DNA from 2 places in the Sinomonas sp. T428B genome. Region 1 is predicted to be linked to the other one. Evidence: riboswitches for the same ligand, from Rfam matches in the RefSeq annotation. Region 1 holds a riboswitch; the other holds the start of a gene.
What was found. A riboswitch is a leader RNA that binds a small molecule or an ion and turns the genes downstream of it on or off. The one in region 1 is predicted to bind cyclic di-AMP.
Positions count from the first base shown of each region.

Region 2: linked by a shared signal. The riboswitch ahead of ACUYMY_RS04020 (M23 family metallopeptidase) and the one ahead of ACUYMY_RS03365 (aggregation-promoting factor C-terminal-like domain-containing protein) in region 1 are both predicted to bind cyclic di-AMP.

Region 1 is NZ_JBRAZR010000001.1:703,490-710,390, reverse strand. It holds gene ACUYMY_RS03385 (dihydrolipoyl dehydrogenase family protein) at 1-636, shown strand, start outside; gene ACUYMY_RS03380 (hypothetical protein) at 765-1,346, shown strand; gene ACUYMY_RS03375 (SixA phosphatase family protein) at 1,309-1,842, opposite strand; gene ACUYMY_RS03370 (winged helix-turn-helix domain-containing protein) at 1,877-2,725, opposite strand; cyclic di-AMP (ydaO/yuaA leader) riboswitch at 3,336-3,517, shown strand; gene ACUYMY_RS03365 (aggregation-promoting factor C-terminal-like domain-containing protein) at 3,527-4,336, shown strand; gene ACUYMY_RS03360 (response regulator transcription factor) at 4,435-5,175, shown strand; gene ACUYMY_RS03355 (sensor histidine kinase) at 5,184-6,680, shown strand; gene ACUYMY_RS03350 (DMT family transporter) at 6,631-6,901, opposite strand, start outside.
Region 2 is NZ_JBRAZR010000001.1:849,938-856,838, reverse strand. It holds gene mobA (molybdenum cofactor guanylyltransferase) at 1-676, opposite strand, end outside; gene ACUYMY_RS04035 (HNH endonuclease) at 640-1,140, opposite strand; gene ACUYMY_RS04030 (NlpC/P60 family protein) at 1,418-2,167, opposite strand; gene ACUYMY_RS04025 (C40 family peptidase) at 2,266-2,898, opposite strand; cyclic di-AMP (ydaO/yuaA leader) riboswitch at 2,981-3,133, opposite strand; gene ACUYMY_RS04020 (M23 family metallopeptidase) at 3,361-4,152, opposite strand; cyclic di-AMP (ydaO/yuaA leader) riboswitch at 4,163-4,404, opposite strand; gene ACUYMY_RS04015 (iron-dependent transcriptional repressor DtxR) at 4,573-5,268, opposite strand; gene serC (phosphoserine transaminase) at 5,485-6,618, shown strand; gene ACUYMY_RS04005 (DUF3027 domain-containing protein) at 6,691-6,901, opposite strand, start outside.

The sequences.
Region 1 (6,901 bases):
CGGCTGCTCGTCGCGACCGGCCGCCGGCCCGCCCTGGACGGCCTCGGCCTCCCGGCCTTCGGGATCGAGCCCGTGTCGATGCGCGTGGACGAGACCGGGCGCGTGCAGGGGCTCTCGTGGCTCTACGCCGTCGGCGACTGCGCCGGCGGGGCCAAACTCACCCATCAGGGCAAGTACCAGGCGCGCATCACCGGCGACGCGATCGCCGCCCGCGCCCGGGGCGAGCTCGACGCCCGGGCCACAGCCGAGCCCTGGAGCCGGTGGGCCCGCACGGCGGACAGGCTGGCCGTGCCCCAGGTCGTGTTCACCGATCCCGAGGTCGGAATGGTCGGCCTCAGCGAGGAGGACGCGTGGGAGGCAGGCCTGCGCGTGCGGGCCGTGGCCGTGCCGCTCAACGTCGCCGGCGCGTCGCTGCGCGCCGAGGAGTACGAGGGCTGGGCGCAGATCCTCGTCGATGAGGATCTGCGCACGATCGTGGGCGCGTGCTTCGCGGGGCCGGACGTCGCCGAGCTCGTCCAGGCGGCGACGATTGCGATCGTCGGGGAGGTGCCGCTCGACCGCCTCTGGCACGCCGTGCCGGCGTTCCCGACGCTCTCCGAGGTCTGGCTGCGGCTCCTCGAGGCCTACGGCCTCTGACGCCGGACGAGGCGCTGGACGGCGCGCCGGCCGACACGCCGGCCTGCTCCGCGAGGGCGTGAGAGCGCGCCTCGACGCGTGAGCGCGCCGCGCCGGGAATTGTCGGTGGGCGCTGCCAGAATGAGGGCATGGCCGCCCCGCACCCCCGCTTCCAGCCCCTGCGCACGAGCGCCCGGGCGACCCTCTGGTCTGCGGGAGCGGCGGCCGCCTCGGCCTTCGTCACGGCCCTGACGCTCGACGGCGGCGCGGCCTCCCTGACGCTCACGGCCCTCGGCGCGTTCGTCGCGTGCGCGCTGTACGCGATCCTCGGCATGTCCCGCTACGCGGTCGCCGCCCTCGCGGCCGTCGGCGCTGCCCTGTCCATCGGGGCTGGGCTGGCCTTCCTGCGACTCATCGGCCTTGCGTGGGACCAGGACCCCGAGGTGGTCTCCGCCGTCTCGAGCCGGGATGCCGACCCTTTCTTCCTCGGGGCCGTCCTGGCCGCCGGCATGACGCTCGCCGTGCTCTTCGCGGGGGCCGTGTGGCCGCAGCCGCGGCGGAAGGGGCGCGCGTTCCGCCCCAGCGGGCACCGGCCGGCGGCCGCATCACGGCGCCCGCGCCCGGCTTCGCCCGCGTCGCGGTCCGCCCAGCGGGGGGCGGCCGCCAGAGCAGCCACCCCGCGCGGACCCGCGGTCAGCGTCCCGCAGCGCGCGGCACAGCGAAGTCGGTGAGCCGGGCGTCCTGCCCGTCGAGCTCTGCCCACGGCCCCTCGACCTCGAAGACGGCGAGGCCCGTGGTCGGGAAGTGGCTCGCAGCATCCATGTAGGCCTCGTGGTCTGAGTCCCGCGAGGCGAGGCGAAGCACGAGGTCCTGGACCCCGGGCATGTGCGCGATGAGCAGGAGCGTCCGCACGGTCTCGGGAACATGGTTGACGACGGCGAGCATGCGCGCCGCGCCGGCGGCGTAGAGCCCCGACTCGAGCTTGGGGGTCGGTGCAAGGTCGCCGAGCTCGTCGCAGACCCACGTGCACGTCTGCCGGGTGCGCAGGGCGATCGAGCAGAGGATGAAGTCTGGGACCACCCCGTGGGCCAGGAGCCACTTGCCTGCCTCGGGCGCGTCGGCGTGGCCGCGCTTGGCGAGCGGCCGCTCGAGGTCCGGCACGCCATCGGGCCACGCCGCCTTCGAGTGGCGCAGGACCACGAGCCGCTTGAGATGGTGGTTGCTCATGGGGCAAGCCTAGGCCCCGCCCCGCTGGCCCCCGTCAGATGGAGTACTCGGGCGCAGCCCAGACGATGACCTCGGGGTGCTCGTAGAAGCGGTAGCCCTGGCCGCGGACGGTGCGGACCGTGTTCGCGAGGCGGCCGAGCTTGGAGCGCAGGCGACGGATGTGGACGTCGATCGTGCGCTCGTTGGGCACCTCCTCGGCGTTCTTCCAGAGGCCGTCGAGGAGCTCGTCGCGGCTGACCGTGCGAGTGCCGTTCTCCACGAGGTAGTTCAGGAGCTCGAACTCCTTGAACGTGAGGTTGAGGGTCTCGCCGTCGAGGTGCACCTCGCGGCGGGCCAGGTCAATGAGGACGCCGGACGGGCGGGCGTCCTGCTGCGGGGCCTGGCGGGGCTCGGGGCGCTGCTGGCGCGAGGCGATCGTCGGATCGCCGAAGGTCGAGCGGACGACCTCGAGCGAGGAGCCGGGGGCGTTCGCCGGGGCGACCGCGACCGCAGCGTAGCTCTCGACGCCTTCGACGAGGTTCTGGGCATAGGCCCTGATCTCCTGGGCGATGCGGGCGATCGAGGTGCCGGCCGCAGCGGCCTCCTGCTCGGAGAGGCCGACATAGAGGACGAAGCCGTGCGCGACATTGTCCGCGGCGACGGCGCGGACGGGCTCGGCCGAGGGCGCGATGACCGGCGTCGGAGCGGTGAGCGGCGCATAGTCCTCGGCGACAGGCCGCAGCGGCTGCTGCTGGGGGCGAACGGGGTGCGCGGCGCCGTAACCGGGGGCGTACGGATCGGCCTGCCCCGGAGCGCGGGTGCCGAACGGCTGGCGCTGGGTTCCCTGCTGGGCCTTCTGGGCGTTGCGGACGGAGATGTGGACGTAGCCGGATGCAACAGACATAGTGTGCTGACCTCGTTGGTGACTAGCCGCGGTCGCGGCTTCGAATGCGGAGCGTTGACGCCCGCGTGGCGGAGGATGCCCGACGCTGGGCTGTGGACGTGCGACGTGCGGGGGTGGTGCAGTCAGCTCGACATTCGACAGCAGCACATTGCCCGCGCGGCAGGTGAGCTCGCTGGGCGGTCGGCGGCGACAGGTGCTGCTGAGTCCATGTTCACAATCACGAGTGTGTCCCGTAACAATGCCTACAAGCAAGTAACAATGCTCGATTTGTCTCACATTCTGAGACGCAGAGTTGCGATGTGATGATTGTCACCATTCGGCAGAATAGCCTTGCGCTTTCCTTTTTTCGCCGCTAGCGCTCTTTTCTCGCTCTGCGTCGAAGATTATTCGACAGCGTCGCACCCAGCCCCCGACGAGGCGCGTCAAATGCGGGATCTCATAATGCGGACAGGGCTGGACGCGTGAGCGGTTCAACGCTTGTTGGCTGGACTTGGCCTCGGAACTTGATGTATCAAGCGCAAACCGCTGTTATCCAAATGTGACTTTCCGTGATCGTTCCGTTACCGTGGAACGGTGCCCGCGCCACCGCGGGCAACCCCCAGGCCCTGTCCGCCGAGCTCTGCCGACAGCCTGAGAGGACGTATCAGGCAGAGACGGAGGACCCACGTCCGGCCGCGCGCCCCCGCCCCCCCAGGGATCAGGCGCGGCCTCGGGGTGAAGCCCATGCCCTCGGCTGGGCCGGATGACTCTCATCCGAACCCGACAGCTAACTTCGCAGGCGCCAACGAGAGGCCCACACGCTTGAGCAAGTCCCCCTTCCGCGCTGCCGCGCGCCCTCAGGGCCGCCGCCGCGCAACGCACACCACGCACAGCCCCCACAGCACATCTGCCCTGGCCCGCATTGCGGCGTCCACTGGCGCCACCCCGGGCAGCCCCGTCGAGCGGCTCGGCCACCGCAGCGCCGCCGTCGCCCTCTCCCTGGGCCTCATCGCCCTAGCCGGGGGCGGAGCGGTCGCGACGACCGCCGGCAGCGACTTCGCCGCAGCCTCCCATGTCGAGGCGGTCCCGGCCGCCACCGGCATCGAGAACACAGCCATCGCAGCCGACGCCCAGGCCCGCGTGAAGGCCGAGGAGGTCCGTGCTGAGGCGGCAGCTGCCGCTGCTGCGCAGGCTGAGCTCCAAGCCGCTGAGGCCAAGGCAGCGGAGGCCAGCAAGGCCGAGGCGGCCCGCGCTGCCGAGCAGGCGCGCAAGGCCGAAGAGGCGCGACAGGCCGAAGCGGCCGTCGCGGCCGCGCGGCCCGTCGACGATCCGGCCGCCGCCAAGGCCTACGCCGCCTCCCGGCTCGCCGCCTACGGCTGGGGCCAGAACCAGATGAGCGCGCTCGAGATCCTGTGGACCAAGGAGTCTGGGTGGCGCACCACCGCCACGAATCCCACGTCCGGTGCCTACGGCATCGTGCAGTCCCTGCCCGCCAGCAAGATGAGCTCGGTCGGCGCGGACTGGCAGACCAACTTCCGCACGCAGATCGACTGGGGCCTGAACTACATCAAGGAGCGGTACGGCTCGCCGTCGAACGCCCTGAATTTCCACTACGCCAACAACTGGTACTGAGCCGACCCCAGCCTCCCGTGCAGCACTAGGCTTGCGTCCACAGCTCATTCACAGCTGCGGCTCAGGCTCGGACTACGACTGCACGGGAGGCTGGATCCATGGCAAGGCCCTACTCCGCGAACAACCTGCCCGCGCTGAGCCACCCGGACGGCACGCCGATCCGCGCCCTCGTGGTCGACGACGAGCCGAGCCTTGCCGAACTCATGAGCATGGGCCTGCGCATGGCGGGGTGGAGCGTCCAGGTGGCGGGCGACGGCCCCTCGGCCGTCACGGCCGCCCGCGAGTTCCGGCCCGACGTGCTCGTGCTGGACGTCATGATGCCGGGATTCGACGGCGTCGAGGTCCTCACGCGCATCCGCCAGTTCCTGCCCGAGGTCCCCGCGCTGTTCCTCACCGCGAAGGATGCCGTCGAGGACCGCATCACGGGCCTCGCCGCGGGCGGCGACGACTACGTGACGAAGCCGTTCAGCATGGAAGAGGTCATGCTCCGGCTGCACCGCCTCGTCCAGCGCTCGGGCGCCGCGGCCCAGGACGACGCCGATCTCGTCGTGGGCGACCTCGTCCTCAACACGGACACGCGTGAGGTCACGCGTGGCGGCGAGGACATCCAGCTCACGGCGACCCAGTTCGAGCTCCTGCGCTACCTCATGGAGAACCCGCGCCGCGTGGTCAGCAAGGCCCAGATCCTCGACCGCGTCTGGCAGTACGACTTCGGCGGGCAGGCCAACATCGTCGAGCTCTACATCTCCTACCTGCGCAAGAAGATCGACGTCGACCGCGCGCCCATGATCCACACGGTCCGCGGCGCCGGCTACGTCATCAAGCCCGCGGAGGGGTGAGCGCGCGCATGGGCACGCTCTCGGCCGCAGAGCGCCGCACCGGCCGCTCGTGGCGGCACCCCGACACGTGGCACCTGCGCACCAAACTCCTGCTCGCGACCATGCTCCTGCTCGTGGGGGTGTGCGCGGTCGTCGGGGCCCTCCTGTACACCTTCATGGACCGCCAGCTCACCCGCCAGCTCGACGCGGACCTCGCCCACGCCAGCCGCCGTGCAGCCGAGTTCCGCACACCACCCGGTCAAGTGGGCAAGCGCCCGGACCCGCTCGAGGCCAGGGGCCAGGGCGCCGGAACCCTCAACGCGCGGCTCAGTGGCGGGCGCGTCGAAGTCAGCGGCCTCATCAGCGCGGACGGCACACGCGTGCCACTCCGGCCGTCGGACATCGCCGTCCTCGCTGCGCTTCCGGTCGCGGGAGAGGACGCCTCGAGCGGCGACCGCCTCGCGGCCGTGGACCGCTCGCTGAGCGCCGGCGACTACCGCCTCATCGCGGTCGAGACCGCGTACGGCGACGTCGTCGTCACGGGCCTGCCGCTGTCCCAGAAGCAGGCCACGCTCGACTCGCTCGTCCTCACGACCGTGCTCGTCTCCGGGGCCGGGCTCGTGCTCGCCGGGGTCATGGGGACCTGGATCATCCGGCGGACCATGGCCCCGCTCGAGCAGCTCTCGACGGTCGCCGGGCAGGTCGCCAGGCTGCGGCTCGACTCCGGCGAGGTCGCCCTCGCGATCCGCGTCCCGCCGTCGGCCGCTCACCCCGCGACTGAAGTGGGGCAGGTCGGGCTGGCGCTCAACCGCATGCTGGACAACGTCGCCGGCGCCCTCGAGGCCCGTCAGGCCTCGGAGACCAAGGTCCGCCGATTCGTCGCGGACGCCTCGCACGAGCTGCGCACGCCGCTCACGGCGATCCGCGGCTACACCGACATGCTCCGGCTCACCGAGCCGCTCACCGCCCAGGGCTCAGAGTCCCTCGGGCGGGTCGAGAGCCAGTCCCTGCGGATGAGCCGCCTCGTCGAGGACCTGCTCATGCTCGCGCGGCTCGACGAGGGCCAGCCGCTCAAGCTCGGCCCCGTGGACCTCACCCAGCTGCTCGTCGAGACTGTCATGGACCAGAAGGTCATCGCCCCGGACCACGTGTGGCGGCTCGACCTCCCCGAGGAGCCCCTCGAGGTCCGCGCCGATGGCGCGAAGCTCCATCAGGTCCTCGTGAACCTGCTCTCGAACGCGCGCAAGCACACGCCCGTCGGGACCACCGTGAGCGCCGCTGTCGCCCGCTCGGCCAGGGGCGATGCCATCATCACCGTCACGGACGATGGCCCCGGGATCCCTGCGGAGCTTCAGGAGCGGGTCTTCGCCCGCTTCGCCCGGGCCGACCAGGCCCGCTCGGGGCACGAGGGTTCGACCGGGCTCGGGCTCTCGATCGTCCGGGCGATCGTCGAGGCCCACGGCGGCACGGTCGAGCTCACGTCACGGCCCGGGCGGACCGAGTTCGCCGTCCGCCTTCCGGCGTAGGGCCGCCGTCATCGTGGGCGCCCGCCCGAGTCGCGAGGAACGTCCCGGCGAGCACGAGGACCGCCCCGGCCCCAATGAGCGGGGTGAGCGGGTCCCCGTGCAGGGCGACGCCCAGGGCAAGGGCGACGACGGGGTTCACGTAGGCGATCGCCGTCGCCCGTGAGGGACCGGCCGCGGCGATGAGCCGGAAGAACAGCAGGAAGGCGAGTGCCGTGCACAGC
Region 2 (6,901 bases), 150 kb from region 1:
CGTCGTCGGACAGACCCGGCGGCAGCGGCAGGGGCAGCAGGTCAAGATTAGCAACGAGGTCGCGCAGCGGGCGGTCGGCGAGGCCGCCGCGGGCCGTCAGCGCGCCGACGACCCGCTCGAGGGCCTCGCGCCGATAGAGCGCGAGCAGCGGCTGCGTGCGGCCCGACTCGTCCCGGCCCACGATCCCGTCCGCGGCCGGATCCGCCTCCGCGGCCTCGAGGAGGAGGGCCACGGCCTCGGCCGCGCGGGGCAGGTCCGCCGCGAGCAGCGCCGTCCACGGTCCGCCGTCGGGGCCCGCGCCCGCTGCGGCGAGGGCGGCGAGCCCCGAGCCGAGGGCTGCGAGCGGGCCGCCGTAGCGCGGTTCCTCGAGCGCGTAGACGACGCGCCGGGGACCGGTTCCGGGGCCCGGCACGGCCCGCGGCCCGCCGGGCTCCCCGGGCCCGGGGCCGACGACGACGGCCATCCGGGCAGCGCGCACCGCACCGAGGGCGCGGTCGAGGAGGGTCGTGCCGGCGTAGTCGAGCTGAGGCTTGGGGTATCCGCCGAGGCGGGTGGCGCGGCCGCCCGCGAGCACGACGGCGTCGAACTCCAGACTCAGAGCGCCGCCGGCGCCAGAAGCCTTCTGGGGGTCCGCCGGGCTCAGGCTGCAGACTCCGGGGCGAGGAAGGGGCTCCACTGCTCGACGGGCTTCTCGAGCTCCTTGATCTGCCAGAACGTCCCGGCCGGCGGCCCGGGCGTGAAGCGCAGCTTCCAGCCCATCTCGGACGGGGTGTGGTCGCCCTTGACGTTGTTGCAGCGGAGGCAGCAGGCCACGAGGTTCTCCCACGAGTCCGCTCCCCCGCGTGAGCGGGGCAGGACGTGGTCCACCGTGTGGGCCGCCTTGCCGCAGTACGCGCATGTGTGCCCGTCGCGACGGAGCACCCCCCGTCTCGTGACGGCGGTGGCGTAGGTTCGACGGGGCCTGATGTAGCGGTTCAGCAGGATCACTGACGGGCGGCTCAGCACCTCGCGCGGTCCGACAACTGGATCGTCGTCTTCCGCGACAATGCTCGCCTTGCCGGCGAGCACGAGCACAAGCGCCCGGCGGAAGGTGACCACCGCGAGCGGTTCATAGCCTGCATTCAGAACGAGTGTGCGCATGCGCGTTCCTCTTAACGGCCGCACCCGGTCAGGGGCACAGGGCCGGCTGCCCTGTGCGTAGCCGGGCTGGATCGACTCTTCCAGCCTACTGAACCCGTCAACCGCCCATCGAACACGGGGCCCGGGAGCGCCAAGGTGTCGGCGAACATTCACGTGCCGGACACCTGCGGCGCTGCGCCCCCGGAACGCACAGGACGCCCCCTCCGCCAGGCGGAGGGGGCGTCCTGTGCAGTGCTATCCGGGGCCGTTCGCTGCCCCCGGGCACGTCTGCGTTGTATCAGCCGCCGACGCGGATGAAGACGGGGCCGGAGCCCACGTTGACGGAGAACAGCGCCGTGGTGCCGCCGTTCCAGCCGCCGTGCACGGCCTGGCCGTTGCCGACGTAGACGGCGATGTGGGCCATGCCCATGCCGCCGTCGGCGTAGTAGGCGAGGTCGCCCGGCTGGGCCTCGGCGGCGCTCACGGTGCGGCCGAGCGAGAGGTATCCGGCCGGCCAGCCGTGGTAGTGGATGCCGACGGCGGCGAGCGAGTTGGTCGCGAGCATCGTGCAGTCCTGAGCGACGCCGAGCTGCGCGTACGCGGCGGCGGCGATCGCGGCGCCCATACCGCTCGAGGCCTTGGGGGCCGCGGGGGCGGTCGAGGCGACCTGGAGGGTCGCGGAGGCCTGGACCTTCGGCGCTGCCTCGACGGCGGGGGCGGGCGCCGGAGCCGGGGCCTCGACGACCGGGGCGGCGACGGACTCGACGGCCGGGCGCTCGAAGGTCACGTCGGCCGTGGTCTCGGCGGAGACCGGAGCCTGGACGGCGGTGACCGCCTCGAGGGCGACCGGGGCGGAGGCCTCGCGCTGGGCTGCGGCCTCAGCGGCGTTGGCGGCGACGCCGCTGGTCAGGACGAGGCCGCCCGCGGCTGCGATGACAGCCGCCTGGCGGCCCACGCCGCCGGCGTTCTCGGAGACGGCCTTGGCGATGACAGCGAGCGAGGACGTGGCCTCGGCGCGGTGGCGGGCGATGCCTGCACGTGTGGTCATGGGGTTCTCTCTTTCGTGTCCTCGGGCCGCAGGGGGGAACGGCCCGTGGCAGGCGCTGCGGTCATGAGGGGGACACCGCACCGCCCGGTGGGTTGGTCTCAGTTGAGGGTGTAGAACACCGAGGAGCCGGTCGCGTTGACGGCGTGGAGCAGGGTGCCCTGCGAGGGGTTGAGGGCGCTGATCATCATCCCGTTGCCGACGTAGATGCCGACGTGCGCGCCGCCGTTCTGGACCACCAGGTCGCCGGGGGCCGGGGTGGCCGTGGGCTTCATGATGGTCCATGCCTGGACGCGGGGGATGCTGATGCCAGCCTGGGCGTAGACCCACTGGGTGAAGCCGGAGCAGTCCCAGCCGGACGGCGTGGTGCCGCCCCAGACGTAGGGGCTGCCGATGCCGGTGTAGGCGATCGCGGCGAGGGAGGAGCCGGCGACGCTCGAGCCGTCGAGAAGGCTGGCAACCTTCGTGCTCAGGGTCTTCGTGCTCGTGGACTGGGTCTGGACACGCTCGACGACGGGCGCGGCCACCGAGGCGACGGCGGGGCGCTCGAAGTCGACCTGCGCCTGCTCGGGCGCAACGACGGTCGGCGCAGCGGTGCTGGCCACGTCGGAGAGGGCGGAAGCCTCGCGTTGGGCTTCCGCGGCCTGGGCGGGGAGCCCGGCCGAGATGATCAGGCCGGAGGCAGCCGCGATGACGGCAGCCTGACGGCCGATGGTGCCTGCATTGTCGGACATGGCGTGCGCGACAGCCTCGAGCGGGCTGGTGCGAACCGGAACGGCGCGATGACGCGCAGTCATGGTGCGTGACGACACAGAAATAGCCTCTCCCAGTGCCTGCGAGGTGAGCTGTCGGGTTCGGATTGGAAGTATCCGGCCTCCCGGCTCGCGCCGGGCTGCTTGACCCCAAGGCCCTCCGAAGAGGACCGAAAGTGGTTCCCCCGCCTCTGCCAGACGAGTGTGCGAACGGATTCCGAGGAGTGGCAGAGCTAGGCATGCTCCCCGGATGTTCCGACTTGGTAGGAGCCGGAACAAGAACGACCCTACCTGACGTCCCCCAAAAAGTCACATTCGGATCACGGCCCGGTTACCGAGGGTCACAAAACGGACACGACGATTTTCCGGGCCCCCACGCAACGAGCCCCAGACCGCGTAGGCCGGGGGCTCGTCGGGTACAGGGAAGACGGGTTGGTGCGCGCGTCAGAGCCAGCCGTTGGGATCGACGACTTCGCCGTTGACCATGACCTCGAAGTGGAGGTGGCACCCGGTCGAGGCGCCGGTCGTGCCGCTGAGGGCGATGAGCGCCCCGCGCTCGACCTTCTGGCCCACCGAGACGGACGAGGACGAGAGGTGGTTGTACGTCGTCTCGAGACCATTGCCGTGGTCGATGACGACGCGGTTGCCGCCGCCATAGGGGTGCCATCCGGCGAAGGTCACGGTGCCGCTCGCGGCAGCCTTGACCGCGGTGCCGCACTGGGCGGCGAAGTCCTGGCCGCGGTGGAACTCGCCGGCCCAGCCGCTCAGGGGGCTCACGCGGTAGCCGAACGGCGAGGACGGGACCATCGAGTCGAGGGGAGCGCCGAGCGTGTTCTTCGCCTGCGCGGCGGTCACACTGCCCGCGGACTGGGCGCTCAAGAGCTGCTTGAGGCGGCCGTCCGGGTCCACGTGGCTGCCAACGGACGTGCGGCTGAAGGCCACGACCGCCTCGCCGGAGGCCGTGACCTGCGGCTGCTGGGCGGTGTCGACGGCGGCGGTGGGCGCCGCGGCGTCGGTGCCGGCGGTCGGGAGAGTGACGGTCAGGACCAGTCCGGTGGCGGCGAGAGCGACGCCGGCCTTCTGGCCGACACCGGCGATCTCCGCGAGCTGGCGGACGGGTCCGGGGCGGGCGGCGGCGCGGCGGCCGCGGCGTGCGGCGTCGCGCGGCCGGAGGCCGTAGGCCTCGGCGGCCGAGGTCTCGGCGCGGCGGCGGCCGGTGACAGCGTGCTGGGTCAAGCGACTTTCCCTCTCTGTACGAAAAGCGCCTGCGAAGTTAGCTGTCGGGTTCGAGCCCACAGAGTCCGGACTCGGCCCAGCTGCCGGGGATCCGGGCACGCGGGTAGCCAAGGACTGGACCTGCGCGCCGGAGCTCCGAGCATGCTGCGGGCTTCACCCCAAGGCGGCTCGCGCCGCCGCTGGTGGTTCCCCCGCCTCTGCCATGGATGGAACACCCCCGGTCCCGCTGGCAGAGCTCGGCGTACGGGCGGAGGTCACGCCGAAGTCTCAGCGCTTGGTCTCCAGCATAGGGCACTCTGGGCCCGATGTAATAAATCCGTGACCTTTACTGAGACCAAACTCACATCAGAAATGCAAGTAAGGGTTTGTCCAGTAGTTGGAGGTTCTGTGATGTTGTGTTCGCCTCTGTGACGAAGGACGTCAGCCGATCGAGACGAAGACGTGTGAGGCGACCTCGAGGGGCAGCTCGAGGGCGCCGTCGACGTTCGCGACGCGCACGGAGATGTAGTCCCCCACGCGCTCGAGGGCCACCTTGGCGCCGGGGCGGATGCCGCCCTCCTCGAGCTGCGTCAGGAGCTCCGGGTCGACCTGGATCGGCTCCGCGAGCCGGCACACGACGACGCGAGAGCCCTGCGCGTACTGCTCCATCGCCTCGACGAGGGTCACGACGCCCTCGCCGAAGCCCTCGGCCGGAGAGCCGCCGAGCGCCTCGAGGCCCGGGATGGGGTTGCCGTAGGGGGACTCGCTCGGGCGCCCGAGCAGCTCATAGAGCCGCCGCTCGACGCGTTCGCTCATGACGTGCTCCCAGCGGCAGGCCTCGTCATGCACGTACGCCCAGTCGAGCCCGATCACGTCCGCGAGGAGCCGCTCTGCGAGGCGGTGCTTCCGCATGACCTCGACAGCACGGATCCGGCCCGCGTCCGTGAGCTCGAGGTGCCTGTCGCCCGAGACGACGACGAGCCCGTCGCGCTCCATGCGGCCCACCGTCTGGGACACCGTGGGGCCGGAGTGCCGCAGGCGCTCGGCGATCCGGGCGCGCAGGGGGACGATGCCCTCCTCCTCGAGCTCGAGGATGGTCCGCAGGTACATCTCGGTGGTGTCGATGAGGTCGGACATGCGAGGCATCTGCTCCTGAGGACGAGGCGTGGGGCGCGGCTGCGGCCGCAGCCACAAGTCTAGCTTATTTTGACCTGCTCAGATTAGTATTCGCCGGGCAGCCCCGCGTCTCACACCGACCGCGAATTTCCACGCCCCGGAGCGTGTGCGGCACACTTGTGCGGGGCGGAGGGGCACGGCCTTCGCCCGGACCCGAACCGTCAGGAGGCTTCACCCGTGGTCGAGACCAGCCAGCTTCAGATTCCCGCCGAGCTCCTCCCGGCCGACGGCCGCTTCGGCGCTGGCCCGTCCAAGGTCCGCGGGGAGCAGGTGGAAGCGATCGCCGCCGCGGGCGCGAAGCTCCTCGGGACGTCCCACCGCCAGGCCCCGGTGAAGAACCTCGTCGGCAGCGTCCGGGAGGGCCTCAAGGAGTTCTTCCAGGCCCCCGAGGGCTACGAGGTGGTCCTGGGCGTCGGCGGCTCGACGGCCTTCTGGGACGTCGCCTCCTTCGGCCTCGTCCGCTCCAAGGCCCAGCACCTCTCCTTCGGCGAGTTCGGCTCGAAGTTCGCCAAGGCCACCGACAAGGCGCCCTTCCTCGACGCGTCCTCCATCATCACCTCGGAGCCGGGCACGCGCCCGCAGCCCGCCGCCGAGGCCGGCGTCGACGTCTACGCGTGGCCGCAGAACGAGACCTCGACCGGCGTCGCCGCGCCCGTGCAGCGCGTCGCTGGCGCCGACGAGGGCTCGCTCGTGGTCATCGACGCGACGAGCGCCGCGGGCGGCCTCGCAGTGGACGTCTCCGAGAGCGACGTCTACTACTTCGCCCCGCAGAAGAACTTCGCGTCCGACGGCGGGCTGTGGCTCGCGCTGTTCTCCCCCGCCGCGCTCGAGCGCGCCGAGGAGATCAAGGCCTCCGGCCGCTGGATCCCTGACTTCCTGGACCTCAAGACGGCGATCGACAACTCGAAGCTCAACCAGACGTACAACACGCCGAGCCTCACGACCCTCGTCGGCCTCAACGCGCAGGTCGAGTGGCTCAACGCCTCGGGCGGGCTCGACTGGGCCGCCAAGCGCACCGCCGACTCCGCCGGCCGGGTCTACGCGTGGGCCGAGGCCTCCGAGTACGCGACCCCGTTCGTGGCCGACCCTGCCGACCGTTCAAATGTCATCGTCACGGTCGACTTCGACGACTCCATCGACGCCGCCCAGGTCGCCAAGGTCCTGCGCGCCAACGGCGTGGTCGACACCGAGCCGTATCGCAAGCTCGGTCGCAACCAGCTGCGCATCGCGACCTTCGTGGCCATCGAGCCCGAGGACGTCACGAAGCTCACGCAGTCCATCGACTGGGTCGTCGGCCAGGTCAAGGGCTGACGCCTCCGGGCACAGACGACGGCGGGCCCCACCTTCTGGTGGGGCCCGCCGTCGTTCTGTGGGCACGAGCTGCTAGTCGGCGTCCTGCTCTGCGCCAAGCTTCTGCTCTTCGCCCGGCTCCTGCTCTCCGCCCGGCTCCTGCTCAGCGCCGGGCTCCTGCCCTGCGCTGGCGTCTTCGCCCTCGGCCTCGTCGGCAGCCTGCTCATCGGCCGTCTGGGCCTCATTGGCCCGCTCCGCCTCACGGTCCTCGGGCCGCACGCGCTCGGCCCAGGGCACCCACTCG